4 regions of the Arthrobacter sp. 2762 genome follow, and region 1 is predicted to be linked to each of the others. Evidence: riboswitches for the same ligand, from Rfam matches in the RefSeq annotation. Region 1 holds a riboswitch; each other region holds the start of a gene.

Region 1 (4,593 bases):
CGAAGCGTCCGTCCTTGGGCAGCAGGTCGGCGGGAATAGTGATGCTGTTGTCGCTCACGTATGGCTCCAATGGGTATCGGTTAGAGAGGGGGAGGTGGGCAGGTGGCATCGGCTGCCCCTTCGACTCCCTCATTCTGCCTGACCGGACCCACCGTCAGGAATCTGCGGTTGTCATAGTCCGCCACGTGGAATGACGGACCACCACAGGCATTGCGGCCCAGGGAAAAATTATCCAGAGTAATTCCAAATAAGCTAGGCTGGGGTTGACGTTCCTGAGGTGTCGGTTGCACACCGTCCACCTTGGCTGGGACGCGGTACGGTGGAGATTACGCAAGAAATGCGTTCGAGGAGAGCTGAGCTGGATGACGGATCTGATCGATACCACTGAGATGTATCTTCGGACCATTTTGGAGCTTGAAGAAGAGAACATCGTGGCTCTTCGCGCACGCATTGCGGAGCGTCTGCGGCACTCGGGTCCCACGGTTTCCCAGACCATTGGACGCATGGAACGCGACGGCCTGGTGATTGTGTCCAACGACCGCCACCTGGAACTGACCGAAGTCGGGCGCAAGCGGGCCACCGAAGTCATGCGGAAGCACCGTCTTGCCGAAAGACTCCTGGCGGACGTCATTGGTCTGGACTGGGCGTACGTTCATGACGAAGCATGTCGCTGGGAGCATGTCATGAGCGAACGGGTGGAACGGCGGCTCTATGAGTTGTTGGAACACCCCACCGAGTCACCGTATGGCAACCCCATCCCGGGTTTGGAAGCGCTTGGCGGCCTCGCCAACCAGCCCCTTGCCCGGCTGGACGTCAACCTGCTGCATGCGATGGACGGGTATGCTGCCGATTCGCGCGTAGTGGTCAGCCGCCTTGCTGAGCCCATCCAGGTTGAGCCCGAGCTCCTCACCCAGCTCGACGAAGGCGGAATTCGTCCTGGCGCAACTGTCTCCTTGGAACGGGTGGGGGAGTACATCTCTGTCCGCGTTCCCGGCATTGAAGGAGCACTGGAGCTGCCTCCCGAGGTAGCTGCGCACGTCTTCGTCGCCGTCAGCTGACTCTGACTTTCCCTCCGACCGCGGGGAGTGTCGGATCTCACTTTGAGCTGGTTGCCGCGCGTGTGACCTGCGGATTTCGGCGACTGATGATATGGGGCCACCCACAACACGGTCGTCTGGAAAGATAACGAATTTATTACTGCGGGCTTTAATCACCTATAGTTATCTACTAGCGCCGATACCAAAGCGTTACCTGATCTGGAGCCGAGCTCTGCCAGCAGATCAGGTGTGTCATCAACTACTGGCAGAGGCGGGGGAACCACAAGCGGCTGCCTAAAGAAGCAGCCTTGGGGTGAAGTCCGCAGCAGAAGTGCCTACTAACGCAAGTCCTTCCGGGGATACCTGTGTGCCGTTTGCGCTTCGTGCGGACCGGGTCTTTGAACTCTCTGACCCGAATCCGACAGCTAACTTCGCAGGCTTTCCAGAGAGGAACAGAGTTTGACATCGCAGAACGTCAGGGGCCGCCGCCGCGCGTCCGGCCCCGCTGCTGAGCTGCGGCCAGCCCGCGCCGCAATGGAGATCCGGCCACGCGACACCCCGCGTCAGGTGCGCCGCCGTAAGAGCCCGTTGCGCCAGGTAGCCGACTTCGCCGCAGCCAGTGGTGTCGGGCAGAAGGCCGGTGTCGCGCTTGCCGCCACCGGACTTGCCCTGACTGTAGGCCTGCCTGCCACAAGCCCCGTCATGGCCACGTCCGAGTCCGGCCAGGCCGAGGCGGCCCTCTCCGTGCCCGGTGGCAGCCAACCGGAAGTTTCTGCAGCAGCCTCTGCCAAAATCGATTTCAGTCGCGCAGCCGTCGCTACCGCCGCTGATCCTGACGGCAAGCTCAAGCAGTTGCTGAGCGCCCAGTCAGCGGGGAGCATCCAGCGCGCCTCCTCACTTGGCACCTTGGGAAGTCCGCTGGACAAGCTGGTCACGGCATCGCCGTTTGGCTACCGTGTCAGCCCCCTTACCGGCGGCACCGGCGACTTCCACCGTGGCCAGGACTTCGTGGCCCAGTGCGGAACCGCCGTTCACGCCGCAGCCGCAGGCAAGGTCACATTCGCCGGGTGGCATGAGTACGGCGGAGGCAACCGCGTCGTGATTGATCACGGCAACGGCCTCGAGACCACGTACAACCACCTGTCGTCCTTCAACGTCAAGGTGGGGCAGACTGTCAGCCGCGGCGATACCGTCGCGCTGAGTGGCACCACAGGAGCATCTACCGGCTGCCACCTCCACTTCGAGGTCCAGGTCAACGGCGAAGTCGTAGATCCCATGGGCTGGCTCTGAGCCAGTTGATGGTTGTCTATCGCATTCATGACACGCCCCGTGACCTGAATGTGACATTCACGAACATCTGTTGTACCGTCTAAAGCGCATCGGCTTTTTAGGGGGCCGATGCACTTGAGTGGATTGCCTAGCTCTGCCACCACTCGAGGTCCGTTCGCAAAAATCGTCTGGCAGGGGCGGGGGAACCAATTTTGGTCTTCGAGTCAGAAGACCTTGGGGTTAAGTCGCAAAAGCTTCCTTGAAGCCGCGCGGCCGGATGACTCCCATCCGAATCCGACAGCTCACCTCGCAGGCATTGGGAGAGGCTACCTTCGTGTCATCACGCACTACCCCTGCGCGCCATCGCGCCGAATTGGTTCGCACGAACCCGTTGAACACCCTTTCCAAGGCTGTCTCAACCAATGCAGGCACCGTAGGCCGCCAAGCCGCCGTTCTGGCCGCAGCCTCGGGGCTCGTTCTCAGCGTTGGACTCCCGGCCCAGGCCGCTGACACCGACGTTTCCAAGTCGGAATCCTCCAGCACCCAGCAGTTGGTCGCCACCGCAGTTGTTACCGCGGAGCCCACCGCAACCGTTTCCTTCGAGAGCCCCGTTGTGGCTACAAAGGAAGCTCCCAAGGTTCAGCGGGCCTCCCAGCGCACGGCAACCGAAGACCAAGCGAACGGCACCCTCGCTGCCCTGTCCTCCAAGGCCAAGGATGCCGCTTCCAGCGCGGCAGCCTCAGGACTTGCAGCAATTGCCTACACCGGCATCGGCCACCCCTACGTTTGGGGCGGCACTTCCCCCAACGGCTGGGACTGCTCCGGATTTACCCAGTGGGTTTACGCCCAGGCCGGCATCAGCATCCCCCGCGTCAATGCCTGGACGGTCATGACCCCCACCAGCACCCCTGCCCCTGGCGACCTCGTCGTGCAGAACGGTGGAGCCCACGTGGGCATCTACGTCGGTAACGGCATGATGATCAGCGCTTTGAACCCCAGCCAGGGCACGCTCCTGCACTCCGCGGCCTCCACCGGCACGTCCTCGTTCTACACCCTCCGCTAGAAAATCCCATTCGGGGTAAGCCAGCATGCCCCCCAAGTGCTGGCAGCCCATAACCCGCGTGCGACCCCACCGTGCGCGGATACGAAAAGAGAGTAATCATGACCAGTGCAAACAAGGTTGCACGGCATAGAGCTGAGGCCCCCAAGACCAGCTCACTTGCCGTCATTGCCAAGGCTGTCAGCGACAACGCCGGTGGCGTTGGCCGTCAGGCAGCAGTGATCGCAGCTGCATCGGGCCTTGTCCTGACCAGCGGCGTTGCTGCAAATGCTGCGGACACCAACGTCCAGCGCGAATCTACGTCTGCGTCCACCCTTGACGTGCAGTCGGTTGCCCAGGTGACCATTGCTGCCGATTCCAGCGTCGCCATCTCCTACGAGCGCCCTGTGGTCAAGACTGTGGAAGCCCCGGCTCCCGTCGTCGAGAAGGCACCTGCCAAGGAAGCTCCGGCTGCCGGCGGCACCGCTACTTTGGCGGTCAACACTGATGCGTCCGCGGCCAAGGCGCCTGCTGCATCCAGCGGCCTCGGGGCGGCTATCGCTGCAGCGGCCTACGCACAGCTCGGCGTCACGCAGGACTGCACCATGCTGGTGACCAACTCGCTGGCCGCCGTCGGTATTCACTTCCACGATTGGCCGGCCGGCTACCTCTCCCTCGGCCGCACGGTCAGTGCAGCTGAAGCCCAGCCCGGCGACCTCGCCTACTATGCCAACGGTGGCTACGGCGGAATGGCACACATCGCTGTTTACGTCGGCAACGGCATGGCAGTCCACGGTGGATGGAACGGATCCACCACGGCACTGTTCAGCGTGAACGTTGGCTCCGGCCCCGTTTTCATCCGCGTCAACGGCTGATCAAGTACTCCACGGAACACCCCGCAGGCTCAGGCCGGCGGGGTGTTCTGCTTTAACCACGGGGTGTCCCGCACATGAACTTTCGCCAACACCACAGGCGAAACGGCGGAAAAATTCGTTGATATGGCATATAAGTGCTTACCCTTGTGTTGTCGATCCACAGCCCGTACAAGCAGAGGGCAGCCGGCCCTCGTGCCCCTGACGGGTGCGGCCGTGAAGAGGTACGTGCATGCGCACACTCGTTCTGAATGCTGGATATGAACCGCTGGCGGTAGTAACCTTCCGCCGGGCGCTGGTCCTTGTGCTGACTGGAAAAGCTAGCGTGGTGGCCGAAGGCGACGAGCCTGTCGTCGGGCCACAGGAGGTTCTCGGG
Region 2 (4,593 bases), on a different contig from region 1:
GCGTCGCTGCAGAAACCCAGCACGACGGCGGGACGCGAGGCACCAGGAGCGGCAGGGGAAGTAAGGGGTGCTACGGCCTGCCACCAGCGGCGATGCTCGTCGCCGTCGCCGTCAAAGCGGCCGGTCCATGGCGTGGGAAGGACGTCTACGGAGGGGTTGGTGCTGGTGTTTGGGGCCATGCTTTAAGCACACCCCACCTGCGTGCCAAAAAACAGCTGCAGCGTACTGCAGTGTCTGAGATGCCGGACTTCGCTACTTGACCCCCAACAACTCCTCCACAGTTCCGATGCCGAAGAACAGCAGGAAGGCAGCTGCCACTGCCCACATCAGGGGGTGGACTTCACGTGCACGGCCCTGGAAAGTGCGGATCAGGACGTAGGAGATGAAGCCTGCGCCGAGGCCGTTGGCAATGGAGTACGTGAAGGGCATGAGGGCGATCGTCAGGAACGCGGGGATGCCAACGCCCCAGTCCTGCCAGTCGATCTTGCCAACCTGGGACACCATCATGAAGCCCACCACCACAAGCGCAGGCGCCACGGCTTCGAACGGGACAAGGTTGATGAGCGGAGTAAAGAACATGGCCACCAGGAAGAGCAGGCCCGTGACAATGGAGGCGAGACCTGTGCGGGCACCTTCGCCAATGCCCGCGCCCGACTCGACGAAGATCTGGTTGGACGAAACGGAGGCGCCGCCACCGATGATTGCGCCCAGGGCGTCAACCTGCAGGACGCGGTCTACGTTGGGAATGTTGCCGTGCTCGTCCACGGTTCCGGCCTCGTTGGCCAGGCCCACCATGGTGCCCATGGCGTCGAAGAAGATGCTGAGGAGTATCACGAACGCCAGCAGCGCAGCAGCCACAAATCCGAGGTGTTCAAAGGCTCCAAAGGGGTTGGCTTTGCCGATCAGGGAGAGGTCCGGAGCGCCCCATTCGGAAAGTGTGGGGGCCACCAGGGACCAGCCGCGCGGGTTGACGTTTTTACCGTCGAAGCTGGGACCAATGTGCAGCGTGAATTCGAGGATGGCGGCCAGGGCGGTGGATACCACGATGCCGATCAGGATTGCGCCGCGGACCTTTCGCACCACCAACGCGATGGTCAGGACCAGGCCGACGGCGAACACCAACGTCGGCCAGCCCATCAGCTTGCCATCCACGCCAAGGCCGAGGGGGACAGTGGTGCCCGCGGCATCCGGGATGCGTCGGACAAAACCGGCGTTGACCAGTCCAATCAAGGCGATGAAGAGGCCAATGCCCACGACGATCGCCGTCTTGAGGGCTTCCGGGACGGCCCTGAAAACGGCCGTGCGGAATCCGGTGAGTACCAGGATGAGCATAGTGACACCCGAAAGCACCACCAGCCCCATCATGTCCGGCCATGTCAGCTCCGGGTGGGAGGCAACCGTCACGGCGACGAATGCGTTCACTCCCAGGCCCGTTGCCACGGCGAAGGGGTGCTTGGCCCAGGCGCCCATGAGGATGGTGAGGATGCCCGCCACGAAGGCAGTGGTTGCCGCTACGGCCGTGAAACCGAGCGACGCCCCGCTCGAGTCTGCCCCGGAGAGGATCAGCGGGTTCAGCACCACGATGTAGCTCATGGCGAAGAAGGTCGCGAAGCCGCCACGTATTTCGCGCGAGTATGTGGACCCACGCTCGGAGATCTTGAAGTAGCGGTCGATTGCAGAACCTTGTTTAAGCATGAAGGTCTCCGGGGATCGGGGGAGTTTGCTCTCAAATCCTATGCCCGCTGATGTGGGGCGTTGGGACGATTCGCCTAGTCTGTAAGGAAGCCAACACTAGGAGAAACCGCCCCATGCGTACCAGCCGCCCGCTTCTGGCCGCCGTCGTAGCCGCTCTCGCTTTCGCTTCCGCGTTGCTGCTGGGAGCCGCTCCGGCCTCCGCGCATGACGTCGCCGAATCAACAACTCCCGCCAACGGTGCCCGGGTGGCTGAAGTGCCGGCGTCGGTATCCATCACCTTCAACAACCGGCCACTGGCCATCGGTTCGGGCGTGACTGTCACCGCTGGGGGCGAAAACTGGGCAGATGGCGCAGTGGAAATCATCGACAACATGGCTGTCCAGAAGCTGCGTCCGGGCGCTCCAGCCGGGGAATACACGGTGGTGTGGCGCGTGGTCAGTTCAGACTCCCACCCGATCGAGGGAACCTTCAAGTTCACCGTTTCCGGGACAAGCACGACGACGACGGCGAGCGGCTCAGCAGGCGCCTCCCCCTCGGCTTCGGCGGCTGTTCCGACGGCGGGCACAGCAGCCCCCGGTACGGAAAATACTGAGCCGGCTCCGGCGGCTTCCCAACCCTTCCCCTGGAGCATCGTTGGCCTCGCTGTGGTGGCGATCGGTCTCGTGATCTTCCTCGCTGTTACAGCCCGGAGGAAGCTAGCGGCTCCCAACGACGCGGATGGCGAAAATTCCCCGGAATAGCAGGGTTTTCTACATACTTGCGAAGATCTCGAAACGGTCACTGCGACACGCCAAAAACGAACTGCTCGTTACGTAAATGTGACTTTGGGGTGATCTTCCCGTACGGTTGTACCTGTGCCTGTTCCACGTAACGGGCATTTCCGGGCTGATTGCCTAGCTCTGCCGCAGTCCGGAATCCGTTCGCAGACAAACCTACGGCAGAGACGGGGAACCCATTTTGGCCCGCTTTCAGAGCGCGCCTTGGGGTGAAGTCACGAAGCTTCCGCTGCACAGCGGGGGATAGTGGCCGGGTGACTCCCATCCGAATCCGACAGCTAACCTCGCAGGCATCGGGAGAGGCTCTTTCATGTCTTCACGCATTCTTCGCGGCCGTCGTAAGGCGGACAGCGTACGTCCTAATCCGTTCATCTCCATCTCCAAGGCTGTTGCCAGCAACGCATCCGGCGCAGGTCGCCAAGCCGCTGTCATCGCAGCAGCTTCAGGCCTCGTCCTGACGGGTTCCATCGCTGCCCACGCTGCAGAGACCCCCGTTCAGCGCGACTCCAGCCCTGCTACTGTCGCCGAGACCGTCTCCGAGGGTCCCACCAAGGTTGTTACGGCCGCATCCACGGCCACCATCAACTTCGAGCGCCCCGCGGTTGCTTCCGTAGCGGCTCCCGTTATTGAAAAGCCGGCTCCCGTTGCTCCGGCTCCGGTTGCCAAGGCCGCAACGGCTACCGTCCAGGCCGCTGCAACCACTACGGCTACCGTTCCGGTGGCAGCCGCGCCTGCTGCCGCAGCTCCGGCTGTTGGTGGCGTCAACGCCGCTATGGTCGCCTCGGCTTACGCCCAGATCGGCATCATGCAGGACTGCACCGCCATGGTGGAAAGGGCCCTCGGCTCCGCAGGCATCCCGGTTGGCGACCTCGCACCCATGCAGTTCCTGAACTACGGCAAGGTTGTCAGCGACCCCCAGCCCGGTGACATGATCGTCCAGTCCGGCCACGTAGCCATCTACATCGGCAACGGCCAGGCTATCAGCGGTGGCATCAACGGCAACCAGACGGGCATCCACCCGATCAGCTGGCTCACCGCAACCGGCCCCATCACGTACGTACGCGCTGGCGCCTAAGCTTCACGCTCCAACTCAAAGGCCGGTGCCTTCGAGGACTAATGTCTTCGGAGGTACCGGCCTTCTGAGTTAACTTTTGTTCGTTTTAGGAACAGGCTTCGGTTGGCTCAACCGTTTCCAAGCCAGGGTTCCAGGCAAGGGGTTCTAGGCAAGGGCGATGCCAGGCCCGGCCGGGAGGGCCACCTTGGATGAGATCGCTTGCCCCACTGCCTTGGCTTGACGTAGTACTTCCTTGGGCGTGGGTGTAATAAGTTCCCCAACGCCCACCAAGTGCATCCCGACGGCACGCATGGCTGCCACGAAGTTCTGGCCTATGGCGATTCCCAGGTCGGCAAGCATACGGCGTAGCTGGCTCTGGGCGCAGCGGGTCACCACGATGTGATCTGCCAGGAGAACTCCGCTGGCCGTATGCACGGCCCATTGCCGTGGGGTGGATTCAAGGGGGCCATAGACGCTTAGCCCAGCCCTCAGACTGGCCGTGTTCAGGCTTGCGACGGGTCCGTATCCAAGCTGCGAGGACGAGTCGCCACCCAGGAAGTCCAGACGAACAGCGCGTGTGGTGGTGCGGACATCCAGGTGATGGCTGGCTGCGTAGTTGCGCAAATGGCGCAGGATCTCGTTGCGTTCCTGCATTGCCGCGGGGTCGGCTGCGTCGCAGCGCTGGAGCATTCCCGTGTGGACCGCTGGTCCGGTGGTCGACAAAGTACCAAAGCCATCCAGCACGATGGAACCTATGCCATAGCGGCTGAGCTCGCTGGCAACAGCCAAGCCGGACAGGCCGGTGCCGATCACCACGGTGGTAGTCCGTTCCGTGACGGAATCAGGAGTGAGTGACACTGCTTGGGTTCCTCCTTGACGTGTGTGCCTTTCGGCAGCGCGTGGGATCGCGTCCGAGTTCCCCAAGCGGCCGCAAATAAATGGCCGGATTGTGTCCTGGGACACTTTTGCCGGCCATTCGGTGACTCGAACACTACCGAACTTTTTCTGCCATGGATAGCCTCCGCGACAGCGTGTTTTGGATGTTCATCCGCAGCGCAACACGGAGGG
Region 3 (4,593 bases), on a different contig from region 1:
TAGGCTTGCATTCGACAACAGCGGGTCTCGTCGCCAGCGGGTGTGCTGGACCAGATTGCTGCGGCTGCAGGTGCTGTTGAGTTCTTGTTCACATTGGAAGTGTGCAACGTAACAATGGCAACACGCAAGTAACAAACCGCCAAACCGTCCACATTTTGAGACAAGAGGGTCTATTGTGCTGCAGATCACAATTCTTTCACCATGGAAAATGAACGTCATTTCATTCGGTCGCGATGAGAAATATTCGGCTTATGGTGAATTTTCTTCGGCAGATAGTGCATGATGCCCTTCCTGATTCCCATCAGGCGCAAAAGGACGGAATCTCAAGATCTGAAACACTTGCTGTCCAATCGCAAGCCCCTCCAAGCTCGAATTTTTCCCTCGAAATCTGCTACACGCTGTAGAACCGACCAGTATGGACGCCACACTCCTGCGACACCTGCCACCGAACTCCCACGTGGCTAGTGTTGTCCTCACAGCGTCCTCACAGGACCGGCAAAGCTTCGGCAAACCAGCAGAATGGAGAGTTGTCACATGGCATCCCCGCACTCCATGACGAACAACCTTCCCCAGCTTTCCCATCCGGACGGATCCCCTATCCGCGCTTTGGTGGTGGACGACGAACCCAGCCTCTCCGAGCTCATGAGCATGGGCCTTCGCATGGCAGGCTGGTCCGTCGCGGTAGCAGCCGACGGACCAGAAGCCGTGAAGCTTGCCAAGGACTTCCGCCCTGACGTGCTGGTGCTGGACGTGATGCTTCCAGGATTCGACGGCGTCGAGGTCCTCAACCGGATCCGTACCTTCGCTCCGGAAGTGCCCGCGCTGTTCCTCACGGCCAAAGACGCTGTCCAGGACCGCATCGTAGGCCTTGCTGCCGGCGGGGACGACTACGTCACCAAGCCCTTCAGCATGGAGGAGGTCCTCCTGCGCCTGCACAGGCTTGTCCAACGTTCGGGCGTTGCGGCCATGGATACGGCGGAACTGGTGGTCGGCGATCTCGCCCTGAACGTGGACACCCGGGAAGTTTCGCGCGCCGGCGAGAACATCCAGCTCACGGCAACGCAGTTTGAGCTGCTTCGTTACCTCATGGAGAACCCCAAGCGCGTGGTCAGCAAGGCACAGATCCTGGACCGCGTCTGGGACTATGACTTCGGCGGGCAGGCCAACATCGTGGAACTGTACATTTCCTACCTGCGCAAGAAAATCGAAGCCAACCACCCGCCAATGATCCACACCATCCGTGGCGCCGGCTACGTCATCAAGCCTGCGGACTGAATCTTGTCCACCCCTTCAGGAGTAACCCGCAAGACCCAGCGGAACTGGCTCAATCCCTCCACCTGGCATCTGCGCACGCGGTTGGTCCTGGTGGCGATGGCGTTGCTGGTTGCCATTTGCGGCGCAGTTGGAGTGGTTAGCTACGCCTCCATGGACATGTACTTCAACAAACAACTCGACAAGCAGTTGGAGCAGGCGTCAAGCCGCGCGAATGACTTCGGCAGGCCGCCGTCGAACTTTCCCTCAAGTGGTCGGCCGGATCCGCTGGAGGCCCGCGGCCAAGGCGCCGGGACCCTCAACGCGAGGATCGATGGTTCCACCGTCATTAACTCGGGACTGTTAAATGCAAACGGCCGTCGCGTCGCACTCTCGGCGGAAGACAAGCAGGTCCTGCTCTCACTCCCCCGCGACAACCGGCCTGTGGACCGTTCATTGTCCAACGGCGACTACCGGCTGGTGGCTGTTGAGACCACCTACGGCGACGTCATTGTGACGGGCTTGCCGTTGGCTGATAAGCAAAACGCGGAGGCCTCGCTGGTATGGACCATGGTGTTTGTTTCCCTTGGCGGACTGGTGCTGATCGGCCTCGCCGGCACTGTCATCATTCGCAGGACCATGCGGCCGCTGGAGCAACTCTCGGAGGTTGCAACCAAAGTATCGCGCCTTCCCCTCGACGCCGGTGAGGTGGCACTCGCGGTGCGCGTACCGCCGTCGGCCTCCCATCCTGGAACAGAAGTGGGCAGCGTTGGCCACGCTTTGAACCAAATGCTGAACAACGTTTCCAGGGCCCTGGAAGCCCGTCAGGAGAGCGAAACCAAGGTCCGGCAGTTCGTTGCCGATGCCTCCCACGAACTTCGGACGCCGCTGACCGCCATCCGCGGATACACCGAGCTGCTTCGTATGACGGAGAACTTCACGGATGACGGCAGGAAGTCGCTGGCACGGGTCCAGAGCCAGTCGGAACGCATGACCACGCTTGTGGAGGACCTGTTGCTGTTGGCGCGCCTGGACGAAGGCCAGCCGTTGAAGGTCACGGATGTGGACCTGACGCAGCTGGTGATTGAGACCGTCAGCGACGAAAAGGTGATGGCACCGGACCACATCTGGAAGCTCCAACTCCCTGACGAGCCCATTACGGTGCGCGGGGACGCAACCCAGCTGCATCAGGTGTTGGCCAATCTGCTGTCCAACGCCCGCAAGCACACCGATCCAGGTACCACGGTGGTCACAGGCGTCACGCTTTCCGCGGACGGTTGCGCGGTGGTTACGGTCACTGACAACGGACCTGGTATTCCTCCTGGGTTCCAAGGCCGTATTTTCTCGCGTTTCGCCCGGGCTGACGCGGCGAGATCAGGCTCGGAAGGAACCTCCGGATTGGGCTTGTCAATCGTCGAATCCATCGTCGAGGCGCATGGCGGAAGTGTGGAAGTAACGTCCCAGCCGGGACGCACGGAATTCGCTCTTCGCTTCCCCACAGCTTCGAAAGAACGCATATAACGAATCAGGCAACATGACGCGCCGTGAACGTGATCTCTGTTACCCAAATGTGACTTAAGCCGAAACCTCCTGTACCTTCGAAAGGGTGGGTCGCCCCTAACTGGCCCACACCCGGGATGCGCCGAGCTCTGCCACTTCCCGGAGTTCCGTTCTCATTCGAGGCAGAGACGGGGGACCCAGAGTCTCCGGGCACAGTACTTTCCTTGCCCTTGGGGTGAAGCCGCAGCTACGCGCGCGGCCGGATGACCTCATCCGAACCCGACAGCTAACTCCGCAGGCGCTGAGAGGTAATCACACATGTCTGAATTCAACGATCAGACGCGCCCTTCCGCGCGTCACCGTGACGAACACAATGCTCCCCTGACGAAGTCGCAAGCCGTTCTGAAGAACGCTGCACGCCGTGGCAAAACCGGGCAACGAATGTCCGTTGTTGCAGGAGTCGTTGCCGCAGCATTGGGCGTCGCATCGCTCGGCCAGGCCGCAAACGCCGCATTCAATCTCCCCGAAACGAGCCAGGCGTCCGAGACGCAGGCTACCGCCCAGATCAGCAACAAATCAGCGGAAATCTCTGCTTCTTTGGATGCCGCTGCCAAGAAGGGCGCAGCCGACAGGGCTGCCGCAGACCAAGCTGCCGCCGCACAAGCAGCTGCCGAGAAGGCTGCGGCCGAGAAAGCCGCCGCCGACCAGGCAGCTGCCGCACAGGCCGCCGAGAAGGCTGCCGCTGATGCAGCCGCCAAGCAGGCTGCCGATGCCGCCGCCGCTGCAGCCGCGGCCGCTGCCGCGGCTCCCAAGGCCGTGGACGATCCCGCTGCTGCCAAGGCATACGCCGCCAGCATCCTCGCCAACTACGGCTGGGGTCCGGGTGAAATGACTGCCCTGAACACCCTGTGGGAGAAGGAATCCAACTGGCGGACCACGGCGACTAACGCGTCCAGTGGTGCCTACGGAATCGTGCAGTCCCTGCCGGCTTCCAAGATGGCAACTGCCGGCGCTGACTGGGAGACCAACTACCAAACCCAGATCAAGTGGGGCCTGAACTACATCAAGGAACGCTACGGCTCCCCCTCGGCAGCCCTCGCCTTCCACCTGGCCAACAACTGGTACTAAGCCAACTCAATAGGCAGGTTTGAGCCCACCCCAGCGGGCTCAAACCTGCAGGGCCTGATTGCCGCCCCGTTTTCCGCCGTCGCAGCAGTGATTACTGCAGCTGACGGCGGGAACCGGGGCGGTTTTCGCCTTTAACGTGCTGTCCCACGTTTCACGGTCACAGGCCGCCGATGGTTTTCTCGGCCGAGGCCACCGCCCGGGCAGCCTGGCAGGAAAACAGGCAAGCCATTAGCGCAGGCCTGGCTTGGAGCGCTGAGCAGTTGGCCGGGCTGATGGCATACCTGGAAAAGGCACGCTCGGCTTTGTAACCAAGACGGCCTCTATGCTTCCGGTTCGGCCTCTGCCGCGCCTCTAACGGCTGCGATGGAGGCAGCGACGTCACCTGCGTCCGTGGACCAGTTGCTCACCGAAATCCGGAGGATGTCACGTCCTCGCCATGAGGAACCCGACATCCACACGATCCCTTCGGCCATGAGCCGCTGGGTGACGCGGCGTGTGCGGTCATCGCTGCCGAAGGCGACCGATACCTGCGTGAAAACGACGTCGTTCAGGATCTCGACGCCCGGGATTGCGGCGAGTCCCTCCGCCAACGCGCGGGCGTTTGCTGCAAGCCTGTCCACCATGGCAATGACTCCGGACCGGCCCAACTGTCGGAGGGCAGCCCACACCGGGATGCCCCGGGCTCGTCGGGACAGTTCCGGAACTTTGTCGAAC
Region 4 (4,593 bases), on a different contig from region 1:
GGAACCGCTAACTGCCGCATCTCCTTGATCGGCCCACTGGCCCCAAGGATGTTCGCTGAATTCCGTCTGGTACGGCTCAAGTTCGGCCACCAGGCTTTCGCGCTTGGCCATGGGAAATGAAGCCACCACCCCCACGTGCTGCAGCTGACCGGCGTCGTTATACAGCCCAAGTAGCATCGACCCGACAACCTTTCCCGTTTTGTGCCAGCGGAATCCAGCCACCACGCAGTCCGCGGTCCGTTCATGCTTGGTCTTGAACATGACCCGCTTATTCGGCTGGTACGTCCCCCCGAGCGGTTTGGAAAGTACGCCGTCGAGCCCGGCACCTTCCAGCTGCACGAACCACTCCTGTGCTTGATCGAGTTCCGTCACCGCCGGCGTTACGTAGACGGGCGCCTCAGCCTTGGCCAGCGCCTTCTCCAAGGCGGCTCGACGCTCGGAAAACGGCTTGTCCATGAGGTTCTCGTCTCCCAGCGCGAGGATGTCGAATCCGATGAAGGAGGACGGGGTGCTCTCGGCAAGCATCCGCACACGGCTATCGGCAGGATGGATGCGCTGCTGAAGGCCCTCGAAGTCGAGCCTGTTGTCAGCTATGAGGACGATCTCGCCGTCGATCACGCATTTGTCCGGAAGATTCTTCTGGAGTGCTTCCACCAGTTCAGGGAAATACCGTGTCATGGGACGTTCGTTGCGGCTGCCCAGGATGATCTCATCCCCGTCTTTGAAAACGATGGTCCTGAACCCGTCCCACTTGGGCTCAAAGTGGCCCACATCAGGGATTGAAGGAACGGACTTGGCAAGCATGGGCGAAATGGGCGGCATCACTGGGAGGTCCATACGACTATGTTCTACCTGCCGCATGCGGCGGAAGCTAGTCTTGGGCCATGGATATCTTGGCCGTTCTGGTGGCGGTACTGGCAGCACCTGCCCTCATTGCTGCCCTTTGGTTCTGGGTCTCCCGCCAGAACAGCAAGGGGAAAGTCCGGCGCGGCGCCACGGGTGGGATGCTGGGTGTGGCGGACGAAATTTTTCGACCCGAGACCCATTACGCACACCAAGTCCAAAGGATCCAGCACGAGCTGCCAGCCCCGGCTCCGGCCCCGGAGCCTAAGTCCTAACGGACCTTCGCGCTGGAAGGCGTCCCGCCCGTTACATTAATGTGACTTTACTATGGCGCTCATGTACGGTCTAAGAGCGACCCGTATCTCCGCTGGGCCGCTTCCGGGTTGACGCCGAGCTCTGCCGCAAACCGGGATCCGCCAGACTCGCGGCAGAGACGGGGGACCCAGAGTTCCCGGGCCTGATTTTTCTTAGGCCCTTGGGGTGAAGCCGCCATGTGCGGCCGGACGGCCTCGTCCGAACCCGACAGCTAACCTCGCAGGCGTTGAGAGGCAACCACCATGAACCCCCACCCATGGATCAGCCGCGCCGCGCCCAAATTGCGCGCGAGCGTACCCAGCCAACCGGACGCCGTCGGGCCCAACCCAGCGGATCCTCCAACAGCACGCCAGAAGCGGAAGCAGGTTTAACAGGCACGACGCCGGAAACCACCACCGCTCCTGCTCCCGCCCCTGCGGCACCCACCACGCGCGCAGCCGCTCGCGCGGCAGAGCGTGAACGGGCAGCCCAGGCAGTTATTTCTGCTGAGACAGCTCCCGCCGAAACTGCTCCAGCAAAAACAGAACCGGCGGACTCTGCTCCGGCGGATTCTGCTGCGGTATATTCTGCTCCCCTGGAGCCGGCAACTGCTGCGATTCCAACTGTTCCGGGGCGCGAACCGGTCGCTCCCGAACCGGCTACGAATCCAGAGCCCGCTACCGCTGCTATGCCGATCGTTCAGGCACCCACGCCCGCCGCGCACGAACCGGAACCCGCCACTGCTGCGATCCCGATCGTTCAGGCGAAGAGCCATGCCCAGCTCGCAGCGGCCGCGACCGCCGCCGCTGGTCTCGCAAGCCGGAAAGCCCTTCGCGCCCAAGAATCCGAGAGCGGCACAGCCGATAAGGCGGCTGCCGAAACCTCAGCGAGCGGCGCCACTACCTTCGGAGCTTCATCCTTGGGTGGGTCGTCACTGGGTGGGTCGTCCTTCAGCCACGAACCACACTCCGTCCTCACCAAGGCCGCCTCGGTCAAAACAATGAGCCAGCGCATGGCAGTTGTCGCTGGAGCATTGGGCTTGGTATTGACCGTTGGCACCATGAGCCAGGCCTTCGAGCTTCCCTTCTTCGGGAAGGAAACACCGACCCAGGAAGCCAGTGACGCAAAGACAGGTGGCGACAGCAGGCAGTCAACTTCGGCCGCTCCTGCGCCCAGCTCGTCCTACTCCACTGCCTCTGCTTCGTCGGCCACCAGCGAGGCCGGACGGCCGGCAACTGTTGCAACGCAGTCGTCAGAAGAGGCACCCGCTCAGGGATCGGCGTCGTCCATTCCTACTCCGCAGGTTTCACTCGCGGATCCTGTTTGGGTCCCTTCAGCAGTCCCGTCGGCTGTTGTTCCTGTGCCGGGCGTGACAACTCCTGTACCGACCCAGCCTGCCCCGAGCCCGGTTCCGTCGGACACGGTTACCACCCCACCTGCCACGACGACGCCGACGCCCACCGTCACTCCGGCGCCTAGTCCAACACAGACTCCGGCGCCAAAGCCAAAGCCGACCGGGAGCCCCAGCACCACGCCGTCCAATGGTTCAGCACTGGACCTGGACGGCATACTCGACGGCGCGACAGGGATCTTGAAGTGAGCACGCAACTTCCCAGGACCAGCAAGCACGTCGGATGGCACGGCCGGTACTGCAGCAGCAGCCGCCCTGCCACCTTCCGTCATCGGATGGGCCGCTGGAGCTGCCAGCGGTTGCGTCGAGCCTAAGGAATCACGGCAACAAGAAATCACTGCAACGAGATGAGGCAGGCACCTACCCGGGTGCCTGCCTCTTTTGTTCCGTGTGTCGCTTGTTCCTGGTATCGATCGGTTCTACCCAAGCAGCCACGCCACCATAACCAACGCCCCGACGCAAAGCACGGTTGTGCAGAGGATGACGTCCCTGGCCATTGTCATTCCGCGTCCGTAGGGAGAAGCGAAAAGGAAGACATTCTGGGCGGTCGGAAGTGCGGCCATGATGACGCTGGCCAAGAGGTGTTGACCCTCCAACCCGAACACAAAGCGCCCCAGCACCCAGACCACCGCGGGCATGCCCGCCACCTTCAAAGTGGTTGCCACCACGGTCTCCACGCGGCCATCGCCCTTTTGAAGAGGGGCCTTGCCTGCCAGCGACATGCCAAAAGCCAGCAGAACCATGGGGACGGCCGCGCCGGCCAGCATATCAATGGGTTTCTGGACGAGCTCCGGCGCATCCCACGCCGTCAGAGCCATCACCGCCCCCAGCCCCGAGGCGATAATCATGGGATTGGAGAAGGGCTGCAACAGCATCCGTTTCCACGAGATTTTTGTGCCACCTGCGACGCCCAGGACGCTGAGGTAGAAGGGCGCCATGATCAGGAGTTGAACCAGCAGGACTGGAGCAACGTGCTGCGCCGTGCCCACTGCATACAACGAGACAGGAATGCCAATGTTGTTTGCGTTGGCATAACTGCTGGCCATGGCACCAACCGCCGTTTCCGCGACTGGCCGCCGGAAGAACACGAAGCTCAGCAAGCAATAGAGAAGGCCTATGACGGCTGCTGACAGGAGCGCAAGAGGGGCGTCGACCCCAAGTGCTGCGCGGATATCGCTTTCACCTACCACCGTGAACAGCAGCGCAGGATTGGTGATGTAGAAGGCCGTCCGAGTCAGCGCGCTTTGGACATCAGGGGCCAGCACTTTGTAGCGGGTGGCGAAATAACCCACCGCGATGACCGAAGCGACGATGAGGATTCCCGAGACAACGCCGCCCACCTTGCTCCTAAGAATTGTTGAGAAACCGCTTTCTCAGCGTAGGGGACGCCTGAGTGACTGTCCACTTCAGCGCTGCCGTTCCGCAACCTGCGTTCCACAACACGCATTCCATGGCACCAGGCGAGTCAGCGGCACGGCACGCGCTAGATCCGGGGCCGCGAGGCCCACCGCTGGGCCTTCAGTGCAGCATGCAGCTCAAGCCGGATCCCACCGCTCAACGGATCAGCTCCGATGAGTTGGCGGATCCGGGCGAGTCGGTTGTAGATGCTGCTTCTGTGCAGGTGAAGTTTCGCCGCCACATCCTGCACTGAGCTGTCGTTGTCATAGAGCAGTTCCAGCACGGGCAGGAGTTCGCCGTTCTTATCCTGGTCCTCCAAAGTCCTGAAATGAACGGAGCCCGTATCATCCCAGCCGCCCGGCGCCTGAAGACGATCGAAGAGTTGATAAACGCCCACCGCCCGGCTATCTACCAACTCGCCGAGGGGTGGATCCACGGCTGCAGCCTGTGCTGCCACTTTCGATTGCCTGTAGGCGCCCGCCAATTGCCGTATGACCTGGAACGGCTCGCTAATGCCCAGGATCACCCGCTCCACCGTGCGGCCCGCTCGCTTGGCGAGCTCCAATTGATAGTGCACCAGAACTTGGGCGTGGTCCGCCCGGCCACCGGATTCCCGGAACAGGACAACGGAATGCGTCTCCGTACCG

The links. A riboswitch is a leader RNA that binds a small molecule or an ion and turns the genes downstream of it on or off. The one in region 1 is predicted to bind cyclic di-AMP.
Region 2: it holds a riboswitch for cyclic di-AMP, as region 1 does, so the genes downstream of both, ABIE18_RS02815 (NlpC/P60 family protein) here and ABIE18_RS15975 (C40 family peptidase) in region 1, are expected to answer to the same signal.
Region 3: it holds a riboswitch for cyclic di-AMP, as region 1 does, so the genes downstream of both, ABIE18_RS00450 (aggregation-promoting factor C-terminal-like domain-containing protein) here and ABIE18_RS15975 (C40 family peptidase) in region 1, are expected to answer to the same signal.
Region 4: it holds a riboswitch for cyclic di-AMP, as region 1 does, so the genes downstream of both, ABIE18_RS11780 (hypothetical protein) here and ABIE18_RS15975 (C40 family peptidase) in region 1, are expected to answer to the same signal.

The regions. Positions count from the first base shown of each region.
Region 1 is NZ_JBEPSI010000008.1:180,726-185,318, reverse strand. It holds gene serC (phosphoserine transaminase) at 1-58, opposite strand, end outside; gene ABIE18_RS15985 (iron-dependent transcriptional repressor DtxR) at 363-1,058, shown strand; cyclic di-AMP (ydaO/yuaA leader) riboswitch at 1,261-1,490, shown strand; gene ABIE18_RS15980 (M23 family metallopeptidase) at 1,497-2,327, shown strand; cyclic di-AMP (ydaO/yuaA leader) riboswitch at 2,473-2,636, shown strand; gene ABIE18_RS15975 (C40 family peptidase) at 2,641-3,369, shown strand; gene ABIE18_RS15970 (NlpC/P60 family protein) at 3,468-4,220, shown strand; gene ABIE18_RS15965 (HNH endonuclease) at 4,450-4,593, shown strand, end outside.
Region 2 is NZ_JBEPSI010000001.1:570,797-575,389, reverse strand. It holds gene hutG (formimidoylglutamase) at 1-179, opposite strand, end outside; gene ABIE18_RS02825 (NCS2 family permease) at 253-1,695, opposite strand; gene ABIE18_RS02820 (copper resistance CopC family protein) at 1,809-2,435, shown strand; cyclic di-AMP (ydaO/yuaA leader) riboswitch at 2,610-2,778, shown strand; gene ABIE18_RS02815 (NlpC/P60 family protein) at 2,782-3,546, shown strand; gene ABIE18_RS02810 (FAD-binding protein) at 3,691-4,383, opposite strand.
Region 3 is NZ_JBEPSI010000001.1:100,334-104,926, forward strand. It holds gene ABIE18_RS00440 (response regulator transcription factor) at 535-1,275, shown strand; gene ABIE18_RS00445 (sensor histidine kinase) at 1,279-2,772, shown strand; cyclic di-AMP (ydaO/yuaA leader) riboswitch at 2,907-3,064, shown strand; gene ABIE18_RS00450 (aggregation-promoting factor C-terminal-like domain-containing protein) at 3,070-3,879, shown strand; gene ABIE18_RS00455 (hypothetical protein) at 4,050-4,187, shown strand; gene ABIE18_RS00460 (pyridoxal phosphate-dependent decarboxylase family protein) at 4,200-4,593, opposite strand, start outside.
Region 4 is NZ_JBEPSI010000005.1:271,821-276,413, reverse strand. It holds gene ABIE18_RS11790 (ATP-dependent DNA ligase) at 1-837, opposite strand, end outside; gene ABIE18_RS11785 (hypothetical protein) at 885-1,118, shown strand; cyclic di-AMP (ydaO/yuaA leader) riboswitch at 1,248-1,398, shown strand; gene ABIE18_RS11780 (hypothetical protein) at 1,415-2,737, shown strand; gene ABIE18_RS11775 (AEC family transporter) at 2,968-3,888, opposite strand; gene ABIE18_RS11770 (PucR family transcriptional regulator) at 4,032-4,593, opposite strand, start outside.